Ammoniphilus sp. CFH 90114: one gene and its partner. The protein of the gene in region 2 binds, or shares a complex with, the protein of the main gene of each other region. Links are inferred from orthologs where the notes say so. Each region holds a gene or a part of one and is shown on either strand. Other genes may lie near its edges.

The links. The genes of interacting proteins can lie anywhere in the genome.
Region 1: the proteins of pcrA (region 2) and uvrB are in contact, whole or in part, in a crystal structure (PDB 7EGT), measured with the Thermus thermophilus proteins. The link is inferred for Ammoniphilus sp. CFH 90114 from one-to-one orthologs. Residues at the interface, in WP_096412145.1 of Thermus thermophilus: His654, Arg656, Phe657, Gln666, Asp668, Glu669, Lys680, Arg681, Leu682, Ser683, Lys685, Tyr686, Ala687; in WP_096411307.1 of Thermus thermophilus: Glu23, Leu25, Arg26, Asp27, Gly28, Glu29, Arg30, Phe31, Arg55, Glu326, Asp327, Phe328, Glu379, Ser382, Gln383, His398, Gly400, Arg401.

Annotation. Positions count from the first base shown.
Region 1 is NZ_SDLI01000013.1:52,885-55,856, forward strand. It holds uvrB (excinuclease ABC subunit UvrB), read left to right. Parts: upstream 1-482; coding sequence 483-2,462; downstream 2,463-2,972. Other genes in the region: EIZ39_RS21920 (PDZ domain-containing protein), read left to right, coding at 1-91; EIZ39_RS21925 (DUF2198 family protein), read left to right, coding at 112-354; uvrA (excinuclease ABC subunit UvrA), read left to right, coding at 2,470-2,972. UniProt on the Escherichia coli protein: The UvrABC repair system catalyzes the recognition and processing of DNA lesions. A damage recognition complex composed of 2 UvrA and 2 UvrB subunits scans DNA for abnormalities.
Region 2 is NZ_SDLI01000009.1:217,793-225,994, reverse strand. Bases 31-2,952 are described here. They hold pcrA (DNA helicase PcrA), read left to right. Parts: upstream 31-347; coding sequence 348-2,558; downstream 2,559-2,952. Other genes in these bases: ligA (NAD-dependent DNA ligase LigA), read left to right, coding at 2,908-2,952; pcrB (heptaprenylglyceryl phosphate synthase), read left to right, coding at 31-300. Also shown: more of pcrB, read left to right, coding at 1-30; more of ligA, read left to right, coding at 2,953-4,908; EIZ39_RS19685 (anti-repressor SinI family protein), read left to right, coding at 5,128-5,280; MocR-like pyridoxine biosynthesis transcription factor PdxR, read right to left, coding at 5,352-6,782; EIZ39_RS19675 (GNAT family N-acetyltransferase), read left to right, coding at 6,908-7,495; pruA (L-glutamate gamma-semialdehyde dehydrogenase), read left to right, coding at 7,563-8,202. UniProt on the Escherichia coli protein: A helicase with DNA-dependent ATPase activity. Unwinds DNA duplexes with 3'-5' polarity. Translocates on single-stranded DNA with 3'-5' polarity. Initiates unwinding more efficiently from a nicked substrate than double-stranded DNA.

The sequences.
Region 1 (2,972 bases), on a different replicon or contig from region 2:
AGCTCCAGATGACCATACCCCATTCTATGTAGATATGAAGCCGGTCAGCTTGGTTCACCTGATTCGGCAGCAGATTGATAAGGGTGCCTAGGGGAGAAGGGGAGAGGGAACATGGAAGGAATAACAATAGGGAAGGTGCTGATTGCCCTGCTGGTGCCTTTTGCACTGATGGCGGGATTGTCGCGATTCTCTTTGAATACGATTGTGGGGTTAATCGCAACGGTCGGTATTTTGATGGCCGTTTTTGAAGGATACAGCCATGGTCCTGTTATTATGGCAATCGGAACTTTTTCTTTATTAGCGGGCTATCTCTTAGCTCGAAGACTCCTGAAGGATAAGAAACTAACAGAGTAGAGTGAGGAAGTCTTGCCCGTTCCATGGGCAAGGCTCTTTGCGTCCTACCCGTATTCACATAGAAAGCACATTCGAAGCTTGGCATCTGCCAAGTTTTCTCGTTTAGATGATAAAAGGAGGGATATACAGTGACAGAACGGTTTACATTGGTGTCAGAGTACGAGCCGAAAGGAGATCAGCCTCAAGCGATCGCCGAACTGGTAGAGGGCATTCACGGCGGAAAAAAGTTTCAGACGCTGCTAGGGGCAACGGGGACAGGAAAAACCTTTACCATCGCTCAGACGGTTGCCCAAATCAACAAACCCACTCTCGTGATCGCTCATAATAAGACCTTAGCGGCTCAATTGTGCAGTGAGTTCAAAGAGTTTTTCCCGGAAAATGCTGTGGAATATTTCGTAAGCTACTACGATTACTATCAACCAGAAGCTTATATTCCTCATTCCGATACGTATATTGAGAAGGATGCCAGCGTAAACGACGAAATCGATAAGCTTCGTCACTCGGCAACCAGCTCCTTGTTCGAGCGCCGTGATGTCATTATCGTGGCCAGTGTTTCTTGTATTTATGGTTTGGGTTCTCCGACAGAATATAAGGAACTGCTTCTTTCCTTACGCACCGGGATGGAGAAGGGACGCGACGAGGTTCTTCATAAGCTTGTCGATATTCAATATGAGCGAAACGATATCAACTTCACTCGTGGAACCTTTCGTGTTCGCGGTGACGTAGTTGAAATTTTTCCTGTTTCTCGTAGTGAACAGGCTCTTCGTGTTGAGTTTTTTGGGGATGAAGTAGAACGAATCACCGAAATTGACGTCGTGACAGGGGAGATTGTAGGGGAACGTGATCATGTGGCGATTTTCCCAGCGTCTCACTATGTGACGAGAGAAGAAAAGCTGAAAATAGCCATCGAAAATATTGAGAAAGAGCTCGAAGAGCAACTGGCCTTTTTCCGTGAAAATGGGAAGCTGCTCGAGGCTCAGCGCTTAGAGCAAAGAACCCGCTACGATATAGAAATGATGCAGGAGATGGGCTTTTGCTCGGGAATCGAGAACTATTCCCGTCACTTGACTGGACTGCCTGCTGGTGCAACTCCTTATACGTTATTTGATTATTTTCCTGACGATATGTTAATCGTGATAGATGAATCCCATATAACACTTCCGCAGATTCGGGGGATGTACAACGGGGACCGAGCACGAAAAGAAATGCTCATTAATCACGGATTCCGTCTGCCATCTGCTGCAGATAACCGCCCGATGCGTTTTGATGAATTTGAGAAGCATATTGAGCAGATCGTGTTCGTTTCCGCTACGCCAGGCCCTTTTGAATTAGAGCATACCCCTGAGGTGGTCCAACAGGTGATCCGCCCGACGGGGCTGCTCGATCCGATGTTGGAGGTGCGTCCGATTAAAGGGCAGATTGACGATCTGATCGGCGAGATTAACGAGCGAATTACTAAGAATGAGAGAGTCCTCGTGACTACTCTGACGAAAAAGATGTCTGAAGACCTTAGCAGCTATTTAAAAGAGATCGGTTTGAAAGTCAAATACCTGCACTCCGACATTAAAACGATTGAACGGATGCAGATCATTCGCGATCTACGGATGGGGACGTTTGACGTATTGATTGGGATTAACTTGCTCCGTGAGGGGTTAGATATTCCTGAGGTTTCCCTCGTTGCGATCTTGGATGCGGATAAAGAAGGCTTCTTGCGGGATGAACGTTCCCTCGTTCAGACGATAGGACGTGCGGCGCGGAATGCGGAAGGTCGAGTCATTATGTATGCGGACCGGATGACGCAGTCTATGGAGCGAGCGATTGCCGAGACAGAGCGTCGTCGTAAAATCCAGGAAGCCTATAACGAGAAGCACGGCATCACTCCGCAAACGATCCAAAAGGCGATCCGCAATGTGATTGAAGCCACGAAAGCAGCCGAGACGACAGAGGATTATTTGCCGCAGAAGGAATACAAGAAGCTAACAAAGAAGGAGCGCAAGGCCCTGATCGAGAAGTTCGAAGCCGAGATGAAGGACGCAGCAAGACACTTGCAGTTCGAGCGAGCGGCAGAGCTGCGTGACCTGTTAATTGAGCTGAAAGCGGAAGGATGATTTGGCGATGAGCCTAGAGAATATTGTGATAAAAGGGGCAAGAGCCCATAACTTAAAAAATGTCGATGTTACGATTCCTCGTGACCAACTCGTCGTCTTAACGGGTTTATCTGGTTCAGGGAAGTCTTCCCTTGCCTTTGATACGATTTACGCGGAAGGCCAGCGTCGCTATGTGGAATCTTTATCGGCCTATGCTCGTCAATTCTTAGGTCAAATGGAAAAGCCGGATGTGGATTCGATTGAGGGGTTATCGCCCGCGATCTCTATAGATCAGAAAACAACGAGTCGAAACCCACGTTCCACCGTGGGGACCGTAACCGAAATCTATGACTACCTGCGTCTCTTATTTGCCCGAATTGGGAAAGCGTATTGTCCGAACCATGACATCGAGATCAGTGCACAGACGGTTGAGCAAATGGTAGACCGCATTACGGAGTACCCAGAACGCACGAAAATGCAGATTCTCGCTCCACTGATTGAGGGACGCAAAGGAGAGCATGTAAAGGTCCT
Region 2 (8,202 bases):
GCCATTACAGACCTTGATAAAGATGAAATTAAGGCATATGCCCGTTTAGCCGATCAAATGTTAAAATTGCCTGTCTTATATCTAGAGTACAGTGGAGCATATGGAGACCCTGAAGTAGTAAAAGAAGTAAAATCTGTTACTCATGACGCACAGTTATTTTATGGTGGGGGAATAAGGACATTAGAACAGGCTAAAGAAATGGCAGACTGGGCAGACACTGTCGTGATAGGTAACATCCTATATGAAGATATAAAACTGGCGTTACAAACTGTTGCATCAGTGAAAGACGTGATAAAATAGAAACGAGTGTTCTTGTTTTAAGTGATAGAGGAAGGATTGAAGAACAGATGAGTATATTTTCGGGAGAGCAGGATGTTTTGAAGGGCCTCAATCCTGAGCAACGCAAAGCGGTAGAGACAACCGAAGGGCCTCTACTCATTGTTGCTGGTGCAGGAAGTGGTAAAACAAGAGTGTTAACCCAGAGAATTGGATATTTATTAAGACAGAAGCGTGTGGCGCCTTGGAGCATCTTGGCGATCACCTTTACGAATAAAGCGGCCCGCGAGATGAGAGAGAGAATAACTGGCATAGCCGGACCAGTTGCAGAGGATATCTGGATTTCTACATTCCACTCCATGTGTGTGCGAATTTTACGCAGAGATATTGATCGGTTAGGCTATAACCGCAACTTTACGATTCTAGACTCGGGTGATCAGTTATCTGTGATAAAGCAATGTCAAAAGGAGCTGAACATTGACCCGAAGAAGTTCGATCCTCGAGCGATTCTTTCCGCCATTAGTTCAGCGAAGAATGAGCTGAAAGGCCCTAAAGAATACGGTAACCTGATTGGAGATCTGTTCCAAGATGTTGCTCATAGGGTCTATGAGCTCTACCAAAAGAAGCTAAAGAGCAATTCAGCTCTGGATTTCGATGATTTGATTATGATTACGATTAGATTGTTTAAGGAAGTACCTGATGTGTTAGGATTCTATCAAAAGAAGTTTCAATACATTCACGTTGATGAATACCAGGATACAAATCGTGCTCAGTACATGCTTGTCAGAATGTTAGCGGACAAGCATCATAATATTTGTGTGGTGGGTGACGGCGATCAATCCATCTATGGTTGGAGAGGAGCCGACATCACCAATATCTTGAACTTTGAAGAAGATTATCCAAATGCAACAGTCGTTAAGCTGGAGCAGAATTATCGCTCTACGAAACGGATATTACAAGCGGCCAATATGGTGATTAGGAATAATGCCAGCAGGAAGGCCAAGAACCTCTGGACGGATAACGACGAGGGGCAAAAGATTCATGTCTTTAATGCGGATGCGGAGCATTCAGAGGCTTTCTTTATTGTGGATCGGATTAAGCATGCACTATCAAACGGAAAGCGATATAGGGACTTTGCTGTCCTCTATCGTACGAATGCTCAGTCTCGTGTGATCGAGGAAGTTTTCCTGAAGTCAAATATACCATACGGAATCGTCGGAGGAACGAAGTTCTACGATCGCAAAGAGGTAAAGGATGTACTAGCGTATTTGCGTCTGATCAGCAATCCGGACGATGACATCAGTTTACAGCGTATTATTAATGTTCCGAAGCGGGGTATCGGACAAACTTCCATAGATAAGATTGCCGCCTATGCTGCACAGCATGGAATATCCATGTATAAGGCGATTTTGGACAGTGACCAGATGGGACTATCAGGCAAGGCCGCGAAAACCATCGTAGACTTTGCCCAGATGATTCAAGACTTAGAGCAAATGAATGAGTACTTAAGTGTTACGGAGTTAACGGAAGAAGTCCTTAAGCGTACAGAGTACAGAGAAATGTATCAATTAGAGGGAACTCTAGAAGCAAAGGCGCGTTTAGAGAATATTGATGAATTCCTATCTGTGACCCTTGATTTTGAAAATAAAAATGAAGATAAAAGTTTAACTTCCTTCTTGACCGAGTTAGCCCTTGTTGCTGATATTGACTCGATGGATGACGAGGATACGGATAATAAAGTGATCCTGATGACCCTGCATAGCGCGAAGGGATTAGAATTCCCTGTGGTGTTCTTAGTGGGCTTGGAAGAAGGGGTATTCCCTCACTCTCGTGCTCTGTTCGAGGACTCGGAGATGGAAGAAGAACGAAGATTAGCCTACGTGGGAATTACGAGGGCTGAAGAGGAACTTTACCTGACACGGGCTAAGATGAGGACCTTATACGGAAGAACGACAATGAACCCGGCTTCTCGTTTCTTAAGTGAGATACCGGAGGAACTGCTAGAGGGAGAAGAACGCAAGCAAGCTGTGAAAGCAGCGGCGCCACGGACCTTCCAAAGGCCTGCAAGTATTGGTACAGCTCATGCGGCAGCCCAACAAGGAGCCGATGTCAACGCAGATTGGAAGCTTGGTGACAAGGTAGAGCACGGGAAATGGGGACAGGGAACCGTAGTCAGCATGAAAGGTCAAGGGGATGGATTAGAGCTAGATATTGCTTTCTCCGCTCCGACGGGAATTAAGAAGCTACTAGCTAAATTTGCCCCAATCAAGAAGTTAACGTAGGTATTCAAGGCAATAACCGGAAGTTTTTCCTCTATTCTTCTTAAGTAGCCCAACATGGCCAAAATAGCGGAACGAATTCCGCTTATTGGCCTCTTAAACCCAAGAATCAGCTGCTTTTGGACAATTAACAGGAAATTCTCTGCTTATTTGGGTCCAAAATGGACGATCGAGCTGCTTAACGGAAAAAATTCCGGTTAAAGGTTCAGGCGATCCGCCAGGCGGCCTAGTGACCTGAAAAATAACCGGACTTTTCTTCTCTATTCGGTTATGTGACTGAAAACAAGAAATTTTTCTCGGGTTTTTTCTCGTTTTGTTAACTTCATACCACCTGCAAAAAAAGGAGAACGATATGGATTTAATGGCCGCTCAAACAAGGGTTGAAGAATTGCGGGAAGTTATAAATAATCATAACTACTTTTACTATGTAAAAGATAATCCTCAAATTACGGACCAGGAATATGACCAATTAATGAGAGAGCTCATGGACTTGGAATCGAAGTTTCCAGCTTTGAAGACAGCCGATTCCCCAAGTGTAAGGGTTGGAGGGGAGCCGCTTCCTTTCTTTGAAAAGGTAGAGCACCGTATTCCGATGCTCAGTCTTGGAAACAGCTTCGGTGCGGATGATCTAAGGGATTTTGACCGCCGGGTAAGACAAAATGTAACGACGGATGAGGTCCGCTATGTGTGCGAACTAAAGATTGACGGATTAGCGGTGTCTTTACGTTATGAGAACGGAGTGTTCATTCAAGGAGCCACACGTGGGGATGGGTCTATCGGAGAAGATATCACTCAGAATCTTAAGACGATCCGATCGCTTCCTTTGCGCCTTTCTGAGCGAAGAACGATAGAGGTGCGTGGCGAAGCGTTTATGCCGCGTAAGGCTTTCGATAAACTGAATAAAGCAAGAGCAGAGCGAGAGGAGCAGCTGTTTGCCAATCCGCGTAATGTAGCAGCGGGATCCCTTCGTCAATTAGACCCAAAGCTGGCAGCAGAAAGGGAGTTGGATCTTTTCCTTTATGGAATCGGCATGCTTGAAGGTGAGCAAGTGGATTCTCATAGCGAAGGTTTGGACTACTTAGAAGCCCTAGGATTTAAAGTAAACCAAGAACGCCGAGTGTTTTCATCTATTGAGGATGTGATCGAGTTTGTAGAAGGTTGGACGGAGAAGCGAAGTCAGCTTCCTTATGATATTGACGGGATGGTCATCAAGGTAGATAGTTATGCACAGCAACGGGAATTAGGCTTCACTGCAAAGAGTCCGCGTTGGGCTACGGCCTACAAGTTTCCGGCAGAGGAAGTCGTGACGATTCTAGAAGATATTGAAGTAAGTGTGGGACGAACAGGAGCGGTCACTCCTACAGCCATCCTCAAGCCCGTAAGTCTTGCAGGGACTACGGTTAAACGAGCGTCTCTTCATAATGAAGATATCATTCGAGAAAAAGGGCTTATGATCGGCGATCACGTAATTGTGAAGAAAGCGGGAGATATTATCCCAGAAGTAGTCGGGGTCTTAGCCGAAAGAAGAACAGGTGAGGAACGTCCCTATTCCATGCCTACCCATTGTCCGGAGTGCGAGAGTGAGTTAGTACGACTAGAAGAGGAAGTAGCCCTTCGCTGTGTCAATCCTTCTTGTTCAGCTCATATCCGTGAAGGGTTAATCCACTATGTATCACGTAACGCTATGAATATTGACGGATTGGGTGAAAAGGTGATTACGCAGCTTTTTAACCATGAGCTTATTCGAGATGTGGCGGATCTCTACTTCCTTGAAAGAGAGTCGCTTCTTGCCTTGGAGCGGATGGGAGAGAAGTCAGTTGATAACCTTCTTGCTGGAATTGAATTAAGTAAGCAAAACTCGATGGAAAAGCTAGTATTCGGGTTGGGGATTCGTCTTGTGGGAGCGAAAGCTGCGAAAACTCTTAGCCAAACCTTCCTTACTTTAGATCGCTTAATGGAGACTACGGAGGAAGAGCTTATTGCCATTGATGAGATTGGACCTAAAATGGCTCATAGCGTAGCGGCGTATTTTGCTATTCCGCAGGTGAGGGAAACGATTGATCGTTTAAGACAAGCCGGTGTCAATTTTGAGTATAAGGGACCTCGTTTAGAGGAAATAAGCAGTGACTCTCCTTTTGCAGGGAAGACAGTGGTGTTAACAGGAACGCTAGAGCAGATGAGCCGAAAAGAAGCGCAGGCTGCTGTGGAAGAGAGAGGCGGAAAAGTATCCGGAAGTGTTAGTGCGAAGACGGATTACGTCGTAGCTGGTGAGGCGGCAGGATCTAAGCTGAAGAAGGCTCAGGACTTAAATATTGCGATTTTAACAGAAGAAGAGTTTATGAAGTTGTTGTAAACAGGATAAGTGGCGTAATGATTCCGCCTATTGAGACTAATAGGGCTAAACCGAGTGAAATAAGGAGAAGTTTTTTCTTCTGTTTGTCCAGGTTTAGCCCTAATTCAAGATATCAGTACAAAAGTACCACTTTTGATGAAAAAATAGTACAAAAGCACTAATCATGTGTTATCATGATTAGAAGTAGTTCAGTATCTTAAGCAACAAGGGGGAGAAGATATGGAACGCAAAACGCTGGAAAAAGAATGGATGGAGCTTGTAGTAGAAGCTATGAATGCAAATGTAAGCAAGGAAGAGTTTAGAGCATTTTTAGAGCGTAAGAAGATGCAAAAGGAGGAAGATCAAAGGGCAGCTTGTCTAGATAAAATGTAAAACGTGGGAAGAAAGCTTCTTCTTAAGGTCTTGTTGTTTATGAGAGAGCCTCGAAGAAGCTTTTTCTAGGTCTACCAGTCAACCCTACCCATGATCTTTATTCCTTCCCTGATTTCCTCGAACGTTGGATGAGAAAAGCCAAGGCAAGCCGCAGGTGGGCTGGCACCATAGAAGTAAGGCGAGGCATCCGTCCAGGTCACCCCATTTTCCGAACAGCTTTGTTTAAACGAAAGATACTCCTCAAGCTTTCCCTTCCACCAACCATAAACATGCAGTCCTCCATCAGAAGGTACCCATTCAAAGAGATCACCTAGCTGTTCCTCAAGTAGGACAGACATAACTTCATATTTTCGACTGTAAATTCTTTTCATTCTTCGAAGATGGCGCTCGTATTGGCCGCTGTTCATAAAGGCAGCTACGGTTCTCTGTTCCACAATAGAGGAAGGGTGAGGATCGAACAGCTGTCTTGCCTTCATAAAAGGAACAATTAGGGAGGAAGGCAGTACAGCATATCCGATTCTAAGATCCGGAAGCAATGTCTTTGAAAATGTACCAATGTAAAGAACTCGATCCTCACGATCCAAGACCTTAAGGGGCTCAATGGGCCTTCCCTCGCGTCTGAACTCACTATCGTAATCATCTTCTACGATAAGAGCATTCTGCTTGTTTGCCCATGCAAGGAGTTCTAGCCTTCTTTCTAAAGTCGAAACAACTCCTGTTGGAAATTGCCGACTCGGAGTCACGAACACGAGATGGCTCTTCCAGTCCTGTGGGACAATACCTTGATCATCTACATCTGCTGGGAGAGGAATTCCTCCTGTTGCCATGATGGCATGATGGATACCGGTATAACTCGGATTTTCGATCACCACTTGGTCCCCTGGGTTAATTAATAATTGAGCGATAAGGGCAATGGCTTGCATGGAGCCGCCCACGATGACAATATTTTCGGGATTCGTGTTGATTCCCCGTGCGCGTCGGAGATAATACGCAATAGCTTCTCGAAGTGGATAATGACCGGCGGACTGGAATGCTTCCTTGCGGGATTGGCTAGTTAACTCTCTGACCATCGAATACATCACCCGGTTCCACTCTTCTGAAGGAAAGGCGGAGAGATCAGGATAACCAATGGAAAAGTCTATTGTTGCGTGTTTCTCGATTCTTTGTCTAAGGGGGATGGCTTCTAATCGCTTCGCCCACTCGGAGATGGCCACAACGCGCAATGGCTGATGATGGTTGGAGTGATTCACGAATGGATAACAGACATAGGTGCCACTTCCTACGGTACCTGATATATACCCTTCTGCAGCGAGCATATCGTAGACTTGACCCACGACTCCACGCGAAAAAGAATAAACCTTCCCGAACTCTCGACTAGACGGAAGCTTCGTTCCTTTAACAAGAGTCCCAGAATGAATAGCATCCTTTAAAGCATGATAAAGGGCTAGATATTTATACTTATACTTCTTTTCATAATCGCTAAGAGGGAATAGGAAGTCCATCTATTAAACTCCTTCACCATAATTGGTCTATAAAAACAAGGATAAAATGGACCTTTTTATCTGTCAATAATTCTTCTAACATGATGAAAGTAGAAGTCTTTTTGGATAGAGGGAGAGTGTTAGATATGAAAGTTGAACCTATTACCTTAGAAGGAAGGCGAGTCAAGCTAGTACCCATTAGTCCTATCCATATCGAGGGATTAATAAAGGCTGGCCAAGCACCAGAGATTTGGCCTTACATGCCTTATCCTGTGAACTCGAGGGAGAGTGCAGAGATTTTCATTCGGGAAGCGATAGCGGAACAAGAGGCAGGTCAATCCGTCGTTTTCACAATTATAGATAAGGAGTCGGATCAAATCGCAGGCAGTACTCGTTATCTAGAAATTGTATCTGCCAACCGAGGGCTCGAGATTGGGTGGACATGGATCAATCCTTCTTTCTGGAGGACTAGAGTGAATTCGGAGTGTAAGTATCTTCTTCTACGTCATGCCTTTGAGGAGTGTGGTGCGATTCGAGTTCAGTTAAAGGCCGATTCTCGGAATGAGCGTTCTTGTACAGCGATAGCCCGTTTGGGAGCTCAGTATGAAGGAAAGCTGCGCAATCATCGTATTCTGCGTGATGGGTACTTTCGAGATACAGTCTACTTTAGCATTCTTGACCGTGAATGGTCGGGAGTGAAAGATAAATTAGAGAGGGTGTTAAAGGAGGTTTAGGCCCTTTACACATTTCTCTCCTTCATTGGGCAATCTATGAGTAACTGATTGAAGGAGGGAATGACCCGTGTTAATTGATTATCGTCCTGAACCGTTTACGGATTTTACGGATGAAAGAAATCGTAAAGAATTTGAGCAAGCTTTGCAAAAGGTGGAGGGTGAGCTTGGTCAACATTATGACTTAATTATTGGTGGAGAAAGAATAAAAACAGAGACTAAAATGACATCCATCAACCCGGCGAACAAAAGCCAAGTTATAGGAACCGCTTCCAAAGCTGACCGTGATTTAGCGGAGAAGGCCATTCAGACGGCTGCCCACACCTTCGAAAGCTGGAAAGCCGTTCCCCCTGATCATCGAGCGAGATACTTGTTTAAAGCGGCTGCGATTATGAGGAGACGTAAGCATGAGTTCTCAGCATGGCTGGTAAAAGAAGCGGGTAAAACCTGGCCGGAAGCAGATGGAGATACGGCGGAAGCAATCGATTTTATGGAGTACTACGCTAGGCAAATGGTGAAGCTTGGCGAGCGTCACCCGCTTACCAGACTGCCGGGTGAAGATAACGAGTTGTACTATATCCCACTTGGTGTCGGGGTTGTAATTCCGCCTTGGAACTTCCCTCTGGCGATTATGGTGGGGATGACCACAGCAGCCATCGTCGCAGGGAATACAGTCGTTCTTAAGCCTGCAAGCACCACCCCTGTTATCG